One region of the Pseudoalteromonas sp. 2CM37A genome, then DNA from elsewhere that is predicted to be linked to it. Evidence: predicted binding sites of a transcription regulator. Region 1 holds the regulator's gene; each other region holds the start of a gene.
The links. Region 1 encodes sigma-54, which starts transcription at its own class of promoters, with help from an activator protein. Its sites were predicted from a motif close to GTTGGCACGNNNNTNGNNT; they were not measured.
Positions count from the first base shown of each region.

Region 2: the regulator sigma-54 is predicted to act here: its motif matches at 2,011-2,029, upstream of MTF68_RS00960 (EF-hand domain-containing protein).
Region 3: the regulator sigma-54 is predicted to act here: its motif matches at 2,119-2,137, upstream of flgJ (flagellar assembly peptidoglycan hydrolase FlgJ).

Region 1 is NZ_JALNTJ010000003.1:243,146-246,427, forward strand. It holds gene MTF68_RS08460 (PTS sugar transporter subunit IIA) at 1-269, opposite strand, end outside; gene hpf (ribosome hibernation promoting factor) at 274-561, opposite strand; gene MTF68_RS08470 (RNA polymerase factor sigma-54) at 589-2,088, opposite strand; gene lptB (LPS export ABC transporter ATP-binding protein) at 2,158-2,883, opposite strand; gene lptA (lipopolysaccharide transport periplasmic protein LptA) at 2,880-3,282, opposite strand, start outside.
Region 2 is NZ_JALNTJ010000001.1:210,620-213,901, forward strand. It holds gene MTF68_RS00945 (energy-coupling factor ABC transporter permease) at 1-362, opposite strand, end outside; gene xthA (exodeoxyribonuclease III) at 368-1,174, opposite strand; gene MTF68_RS00955 (hypothetical protein) at 1,416-1,847, shown strand; gene MTF68_RS00960 (EF-hand domain-containing protein) at 2,069-2,590, shown strand; gene scpB (SMC-Scp complex subunit ScpB) at 2,742-3,282, shown strand, end outside.
Region 3 is NZ_JALNTJ010000005.1:16,472-19,753, reverse strand. It holds gene flgK (flagellar hook-associated protein FlgK) at 1-1,063, opposite strand, end outside; gene flgJ (flagellar assembly peptidoglycan hydrolase FlgJ) at 1,065-2,081, opposite strand; gene MTF68_RS12505 (flagellar basal body P-ring protein FlgI) at 2,217-3,282, opposite strand, start outside.

The DNA.
Region 1 (3,282 bases):
TCAAAGTTAACAGGCGTGTCGCTAACAAGTACTAAAGCCAGCGGCTCTTCTACGCCACCCATTCTGCCATGAGGAATGGCGATCCCCCGGCCAATGCCTGTACTGCCTAGCTTTTCTCTGCTTGCCAGCGCATTAAGAATATCTTGTTGTGGTAAGTAGGGGAGCTTTTCATGAGCAAGCTCACTGATAAACTCTAAAATTCTTTTTTTACTACTAAAAAGGACCGCAGCTTTGCTGCAGTCCTGGCATACTAATGTACTTAATTTCATAATATTAGTGTCTAGCAAGCTTCTCTTTATGTTTTATGACTTGACGATCGAGCTTGTCAATCAACGAGTCTATAGCGGCATACATATCTTGGTGCTCTGTTGAGGCAAATAAATCTGCGCCACTTACATGAATAGTCGCTTCTGCTTTTTGGTTGAGTTTTTCTACATCGAGAATGACATGCACATTGCTAATATGATCTGAGTGCCTTTCTAGCTTTGCAAATTTATTATTTACATAGTCTCTAAGTGAATCAGTTACTTCTACGTGACGACCAGTTAGGTTTAGTTGCATAAGCATTTCCTCTTTGTTTTTTACGTCTTATATCAAACTCTTTCTCTGATTTGACGGTGGAATAGCTAGCGATTCACGGTATTTTGCTATTGTGCGTCTAGCTACTTTAATTCCTTGCTCTGCCAATATATCCGCAATTTTACTATCACTCAATGGTTTAGCTGAGTTTTCCGCGGCAATTAGCTTTTTAATTAGGGCACGTATTGCGGTTGATGAACACTCTCCGCCGTTTTCAGTGCTTACGTGGCTTGAGAAAAAATACTTAAGCTCAAAAATACCACGTGGCGTATGCATATATTTTTGCGTAGTAACACGCGAAATTGTCGATTCATGCATTTCTACCATTTCAGCAACATCGTTTAAAACCATTGGCTTCATGGCTTCTGGGCCATGTTCAAAAAATGCTTGTTGCTGTTTTACAATACAGTTTGTTACTTTGAGCAGCGTGTCGTTTCTGCTTTCAAGGCTTTTTATAAACCATTTAGCTTCTTGTAAGTGAGAGCGAATAAATTGGCTATCACCACTTGATTTTACGGTACGTGACATAGCCGCGTACTGACTATTTACGCGTATTTTTGGCATGCTATCTGGGTTTAGCTCTACCACCCAGCGGCCTTTTATTTTTTTAACCGACACATCCGGTATTACATACTCTGACTCTTCCCTTACTATTGTATCTGCAGGTTTTGGGTTGAGGGTATGTATTAGGGTCATGACCTCTTTAAGCTCGTCTTCTTTAAGCTTAGTCTTTTTCATTAATGTACGATAGTCGCGTGCCGCTAATAGATCAATGTGATCGGTTAAGATCATTTTAGTTTGTTCTATAAAAGGGGTGTCTTTATCAAACTGGTTTAGCTGAATACACAAGCACTCTTGTAAACTGCGCGCGGCTATACCTACAGGGTCAAATAGCTGAATACGTTTTAAAACGGCTTCTATTTCATCAAGTTCAACTTCAACTTCGTCATCGTTTTCTTGGTTAAAGCTTTCTAAAATTTCTTCGCAACTTAGCGTTAAAATACCCGAGTCATCTACAGCTTCTACAATGGCAATAGCAATGGCTTCGTCAGTTGGGCTAAAAGGAGTAAGCTGAAGCTGCCACATTAAATACTCATGTAGCGTTTCAGTAGAGGCACCTTGATAAATAGACTCATCTTCTGGCATTGGGCCTGAGGATGCCGCAGGGGCTGCGCTCATGTACTCATCCCAAGTTACATCCATTGCCATATCATCGCTAACGGTGTCTTTATTTAAAGCTTCGCCACTGTCTTGCTCGTACTCGCTGGTTGTATCGTCAGCCGATGCGCTTACGGTTACATCATCCGTATCTGCTTTTTGTTCATTTTTTCCAGCCGACTCTTCCGTGTAATCTTGCTCTTCTACTTCTAATAGCGGGTTGCTATCAAGTGCTTCTTGTATTTCTTGCTGGAGATCCAATGTACTGAGCTGCAGCAAGCGAATCGCTTGTTGCAATTGTGGAGTCATTGTAAGTTGCTGGCCCATGCGCAGCTGTAATGATTGCCTCATGTATCTCTAACAATCCTTTTATGTTGTTATAATTAATATTAGCAGATGCTTGTAGGTGTGGCTTAAATGTTACAGCCTAAATTGCTCGCCTAAATAAACATCGCGTACAGTTTTGTCATTTAATACGTGTTCTGGGGTGCCAGATGCAATTAGCTCCCCATGAGAAACAATGTAGGCTTTTTCACAAACATCAAGGGTTTCTCTTACATTGTGATCGGTAATTAATACGCCAATGCCACGGTTTTTAAGATGTTCTATTATTTTCTTTATATCTAACACTGAAATCGGATCAACACCAGCAAAAGGCTCATCCAATAAAATAAATTTAGGGTTAGCTGCCAGTGCTCTGGCAATTTCTACACGGCGGCGTTCACCACCAGAAAGCGCCATACCTTGGCTATCGCGAATATGCTGAATACTAAATTCATCAAGTAAGTTGTTAAGCGTTTCTTCTCGCGCGGCTTTATTGAGCTCTTTACGCGTTTCTAAAATAGCCATTAGGTTTTGATAAACTGTCAGCTTTCTAAATATTGATGACTCTTGCGGCAAATAGCCAATGCCTAAACGGGCGCGGCTGTGCATAGGTAATAACGTAATGTCGTTATCATCAATAGAAATTTTACCTTTGTCGCTAGGTACTAACCCTACAATCATGTAAAAGGTGGTGGTTTTACCTGCGCCATTAGGGCCCAATAAGCCAACAATGCTGCCGGCTTCCACTTCAAGGCCTACATTTTTTACAACTTGGCGGCCTTTATAGCTTTTTGCTAATAGTTCTGCTTTTAAGGTGCTCATGGTTGACCTTCGTTACCTGTTTTTTCTTTAATTTTTGCTTCAACAGGCACTAAAATTGTGTGGACACGATCCGTAGAGTTTTCGTCTTTTTCTGCGCTAATAAGCTGCTGCTGCATATCGTAGGTAATACTTTTAGCATTAATTTTTTGACCGGCTTGTGCGACTTCAGCATCGCCAACAAGCGTTAAAAAGCGCTTTGCTACGTCGTAACGTACTTCGTTTGCACTGGCACTCATTACGGTACCGTCGTCTTGTTTTTCTTCGAAGTAGGCTGGGCTGCCAGTGGCAATAAGGAGTTGTTTGTTATCCCCTAAGTCTTCACGTTTATGTACTTCGAGTCGGTCGGCTGTAATTTTGCGATTACCATGCACAATTTCGACGTTCTTTTCAAAAATACCT
Region 2 (3,282 bases), on a different contig from region 1:
AAGCCAAGGTAGCTTAATAATGTAGGAATAAATGCACCAAACAGTATTTGCATGGGCAAAAGATTAAGATCAATGTTTGCAAAAGCCGCCAATAGGGCACTAGCCAGCAGGCTACTTAAAATAGCAAGGCGCCACCCTAAAATTAGCGTTGCGGCAGTTACACCTAAAATGTGTAAATCAAGACCGCTTAAAATACCCGCTTTAATTTGCCATAACATGGCAAACACTAACGCACACGCAAGTACCCCTATTTGCCGTGCAGGCGTTTTATAAAGTGCTTTATAGGTATTTTTTTCTACGCTTATAAAGGTAATAATTAAAACAAGGGCCCAAAGTAGCCCTTGCATTTTAAGCGTTAACATAGCAATTATTTAAAGGTTGACCAAATTGGCGCATGGTCAGAGGGCTTTTCTATGCCGCGTAATTCGTAATCTATGCCGGTATCAATACATCGCTCGGCAAGGGCATGGGTAGCAAGTACAACATCAATGCGTAGGCCACGATTATCTACAAACCCTTTAGAGCGATAATCAAACCACGAGTATTTGTCGCTTGTATCAGGGTTGTGCTCTCTAAAGGTATCTTTAAAGCCCCAATTTAATAATTTAGCAAGCCATTCGCGCTCCTCTGGTTGAAACGAGCACTTACCTGTTTTAAGCCAGCGTTTAGCGTTTACTTCACCAATACCAATATCTAAATCGGTAGGCGAAATATTGATATCGCCCATAACGATAACATCTTCATCGGGCGTGTGGTTTGTTTCTAAATGGGTCATTAAATCTTTGTAAAACTGGCGCTTATAAGGGAATTTTGTTTCGTGATTTATATTATCGCCTTGTGGGAAATAACCATTCATTACCGTTAGGTCGCGGCCATTTTCTTGCTCAACTGTCACACTTATCATGCGTTTTTGTGCTTCTTCAGTGTCGCTGGCAAAACCTTTTAAGACCGATTTAGGCTCATTTTTGCATAACATTGCCACACCGTAGTGCGCTTTTTGACCATGAAAATAAACGTGGTAACCCATTTTTTGTACGTCCTCGAGAGGGAACGCCTCATCATGAACTTTAATTTCTTGCAAACCAATAATGTCTGGCTGGTGTTTATCTATAATTGCTTGTAACTGGTGTAAGCGAGCTCGCAGACCATTGATATTGAAAGAAATAACCTTCATAAAATTTACCTTTAATTAGACTCTGTTTTTATAACTAAATTGTATCAGTAAATAAGCCTACATAACATGATCGAAATGAGAAAATAGCTGCGCAAATGTTGATCAATTGGTGCGTAAAGTTTAAACATTGTAAATGCTTTATTAATTATTTAAATAAATAAAAAATTCAATTGATCTCGTAATTATTGAATATATAATGCGCAAAAATTACTTGTTTAGTCGTTCAAATAGGATCTCTCTCATGAAAACACAATTACTTTTAGCTACTGCTTTATTAGCCTCTGCGTCTGTATCAGCAAAAAGCAACACTTACTTTAGCCAAGATAATAAACTTGAATCTAAATTATGTGTATTAAGTGCAAATGAAGGCTTTAGCGCAGCGCGTAAAGAAGCAGCACAACACGGTGTATACTTATCGCGTTTTTCTAAAAGTGTTTTATGTAATGGTCAAGATATTCGCGACATTGCTAAAAAAGTAACGTCTAACCAAGCTGCTGAATCAAAAGTTGAAGTGTTTGCAAAAGATGCACACCAAGAAACACAGTTATGTATCACAGCGTTAAAGCAAGGCCTTGCGCCTGTTCGCCAAAAAATTGGTAACTTAAACTCGTTAAAGTGTAACGGACAAAACGTAACTGAATTTGTAAAGCGTTACCAAAACGCAGCAATCTAATTGCGCGGTAATATGTAGATTAAAATAATGCCCAGTTTGTACTGGGTATTTTTTTGCAAAAATTACAAGGTATTCAGCAATCATTGCAAAGCTAAGTAATTGATTAATGTATATAAAATAAGCTAAATACACGTAACTTATTGATTGTTGGCGGCTTGTGCACTTTGGCATTGGACTTGTATTAGTTAAAGTGACATTTACTAACTACAAGGATACGTCTTATGAAAAAGTTAACACTCGCAACAACTATTTTAGCTTCGTTAAGTTTAGCCGCATGTGCCTCAAACCAAGGCCTTGAAAAAATCGATAGCGATTTTGCAAGTTTAGATAACGACAGTGATGGTTATATTTCAAAAGTAGAAGCAGATGACAATAGCATCTGGGGCCACTTTTCAAATATTGATACCAATATGGATAACGAGATCAGTCGTAAAGAATTTAACACTTACATGCAATTAAATACCGGTAAGGTAGCTACTGATAGCGAAGTAAGTGAGTCGGCATTTAAAGCTAAAATAGCTAAATTTGATAAAATCGAAAATGATTTTAGAAGTTTAGATAACGACAGAAATGGTTACATCTCAGTAGAAGAAGCTGACGATGATGATATTTCAAACCATTTTGGTTACATGGATGGCAACAATGATAAGCGCATCAGTAAAGGTGAGTTTAAAGGCTACATTAGCAAATACGGTAAAGCCGTTGCTGAAGATGATGCGCTAAAGCATTATAAAAACAGCTAATATTAGCTAAATACGCTACACATAAGAGCCAGCATTAATTGCTGGCTTTTTTGTGCATTTAATTTGTTTTAAAAGCAGATATATTTTCCCCCTTTTGCGATGTTCTGTCATAATAGATGGCTACGTATTTTAAAGGGCAAAGCAAATTATTATGGCGGGTCGTCGAATTAGTGATGAACAATTAATTGAGATCATTGAAGCGGCTATATTTGTCGCAGACAAACCTGTTAGCAAACGCCACTTAAAAGATACTGTACTTGCTGATTTAGCTATTTCTATGTCACGAATTAACACTGCAATAGACGCTATACACACCCACTATCAAACACGTGGCATTAAGCTAGTTGAAGTAGGCAGTGGCTATCGCTTTCAAGCGTGTAGTAGTTTAAGCCCTTGGCTTAGTAATTTATGGCAAGAACGGGCACCTAAGTACTCTCGCGCACTACTAGAAACATTGTCGTTAATTGCCTACAGGCAACCAATAACGCGTGGTGAAATAGAGCAAGTACGAGGTGTAACAACCGGATCAGCAATTATTAAAACCCTCCTTGAGCGAGAGTGGGTTAAAGTAGTAGGGCATAAAGAAGTACCTGGTAAACCAGCGCTTTATGCAACAACAAAATTATTTTTAGATTATTTTTCGTTAACCGGTCTAGATGAACTCCCTGCATTGCCAGCGCAACAGGAAAGTA
Region 3 (3,282 bases), on a different contig from region 1:
TGGCCGGTAGCTCACTGCCTTTACCGGGTTCTACAGTTGCAGTCATACCTGCATTACCAGTATTCGCTTGATACGCATAAGCGCCGGCGGTAGGTATATTAAATATATCACCGCCTAGCTCGCCGTTAGCATCCATACCCAATTTATTTTGCTCGTTGAACGCATCAGCAATTGCCAATCCCATTTGGCCAATTTGATTTTGTGCAGGCACAAGTATGTCGTCTCTAAATGCGAGCAAGCCGCCAATCTTGCCTTTTAATTTAGATGCATCTATTTCTAGCGGCACGGCTTTGCCGCCATTAACGTCAAGCGTCAATTCTTTAAAATTAGGATCGGGGTCGCCCGACAGTGAAAACAAGTTAAATGTACCGTTTTCCATAACTAAAGATTCACCGCTGCCCATAAAGACGAGTTTTTCGCCATTAGGGCCATCAAGTGTTTCTATATCAACAAGCTCTGATAATTCACGAATCGCTAAGTCGCGCTGGTTATAAATAGAGCTTGCGTCAGAGGCGTTATTTGTGCCATTTACGACTGCTATTTCTTGGTTTAACGTATTTATATTTTGGATAAGTGAGTTGGCTTCTTCAGAAAAAATCTCAAGCTGCTCATTTACTATACCTTGTTGCTCAAGCACGATACCCGAAAGCCTATCCATTTGATCAACTAAGCTTTGCGCATCGGTCATTACTAATGAGCGAGCAACTGTTGAAGACGGCTGGTTTAGCGCCTCTTGCACGTTATTAAATAATGAATTTATACCCGTTGATAAGTTATTAGACTCTTCTGAAAAAATAGTATCAACACGGTTGGCTTCTGTTACAAATTGATCAAAAAACGATTTATTTGAGGTGTCGCGGTTTAACTGCGACTGGGCAAACTCGTTCAATAACCTGTATGTTTCGCCGCGACCTACTTGGTTATCAACCATCGTGGTAAATTCAGTGCGCTCACGTACGTAGCCTTCTGTATTTACATTGGTGATGTTTTTACTGGTCGTTTGCAACAGCTCAGAGCTTGAACGCACCCCAGCACTGGCAATATTTAATAAACTAAACGACATATTACTTCACTCCTTGGGTAAACGCGCTTGTTGCAATATTTTTAAGCTCACTGCTATTTAGCACTTTTTTTATTTTACTCGCGTAATTAGGATCGGTTGCATAGCCTGCTTTTTGTAGCGAATCTAAAAATTCGTTTGGCTGTGCTGTTTTTTGTAATGCTTCTTCGTAGCGTGGGTTTTGCGTTAAAAAATCGACAAAGTCGTTCACGCTTTCTTTTATAGAATCGTAAGCTCTAAAACTTGCTTGCTTTTTAACAGGGGTACCTTGCTCAAATTCAAGCGTTACTTTACTTGCTTTATCGCCTTCCCAGCTTTTATCTGATTTAATATTGAACAGGTTATTTGAGCTATTCCCGTCGCTTTTATTAATAATATGCTTACCCCAACCCGTCTCAAGTGCCGCTTGGGCCACCATTACTGCAGGGTTTAAACCAATTTTTTCGGCCGCTGTTTTAGCATGCTCCCACACTGCACTAACAAACTCTTCAGCATTATCAAATGACGACTGCTGTGTAGGCTGTGTTGTGGTTTTAGTTTGTGTTGCCGCACTGCTGACTACTAAGTCATCTTTATTTGCTTGCTTTACACTGTGCACCTTTTCGTGCGGCAGTTCAGAGCCTGCGCGTTTATCACTCATAAAGTCGTTAGTAGTTCTTAATACTGAGCCAGGCATAAAGTTCTCAGCCTCTGGAGAAAGCTGCTGCACAATTAAATCAGCCAAACCCAAAGACCCATTTGATGAAAGCTCAGAAGAGAGCTGCTGATCGTGCATTTCTTCAAAAAACTTTACGCCGCTAGAGTTAAACGGGCTGTCTTCATCTTCAAATGCTTCGTTGGCTTTACGCATCCCTTTTAGAAGCATTTGTGTAAAAATAGCTTCAAATTGTGCCGCTGCTTTTTTTAGCGCCGCTTTAGACGCATCAGTAGATGCATCACCGCTGTTTAAAGCGTCTTGACGTAAAGTATTAAGATTACTTAAATCAAAAAAGTTTTGCTTATCGAGGTGATTTGTTTCCATCAGCTTTTTGACACAAAAATAAATAATGCTTTAAGAAATGCAAAAATTGAGCCAAAGAAAGGTAAACAGTAAAAAGCTTAAGTACCTTTTGAGTACTTAAGCTTTATGTGGAAGGGTAAATATTCTAAAATCTAACTAAATAACAACAAGCTGTCCGTTAATTGCACCCGCTTCTTTAAGCGCTTCTAAAATAGCCATTAGGTCTCCAGGTGCTGCGCCTACTTCATTTATAGCACGCACTAAGTCATCTAAGCTAACGCCGGGGTTAAAAACAAACGCACGAGAATCATCTTGATTAACGTCAATAATACTTTGCTGTGTAACAACAGTTTCGCCTTCTGCTAACGGATTAGGCTGCGTTACATTTTGCTGTTCAGCAATTGTGACTGTTAGGCCGCCATGGGTTATTGCCGCAGGCTGTAGCTTCACATTTTTGCCAATGACAATCGTTCCCGTACGTGAATTAACAATAATTTTGGCTGAGGTATCAGCAGGCTTAAACTCTAGGTTTTCAAGCGTTGATAAATAAGACACTCGTTGCGATGCATCACGTGGCGCAATAACGCGTACTGAGGCAGCGTCAATAGCTTGTGCACTATTAGGGCCTACCAAATTGTTAATTGTTGCTTCTAAACGTTTTGCCGTTGTAAAGTCAGGGCGGTTTAAGTTAAAAGTAATGTAGTCGCCTTGCATAAAAGGGCTTTTAACTTCGCGTTCAACAGTGGCTCCGTTAGGTACGCGGCCAACTGTCGGGGTATTAATGACCACTTTACTGCCATCAAGCCCTTGTGCTCCTAAACCACCCACAATTAGGCTACCTTGCGCTATGGCGTATACGTTTCCATCCACCCCTTTTAAGAAAGTTTGGAGCAAGGTGCCGCCACGTAAACTGCCTGCACTGCCAATAGAAGATACCGTAATATCAATTGTTTGACCCGGCTTTCTAAAAGGCGGAAGCTCAGCATGGACTGCCACTGCTGCTACGTTTTTAATTTTAGGGCTTTGTGTTGAAGGCAGCGTAATACCAAAACTGTTTAGCATGCCTCTAAAACTTTGTTGCGTGTAAGAGTTTTGCTCCCCTGTACCAGGTAGCCCCACCACTAAACCATAGCCAACCAATTGGTTAGCACGTACGCCTTCAACCATAGAGACATCTTTTATACGCTCGGCGCTGGCAGAAAATTGCCAGCCTAGCAGTATG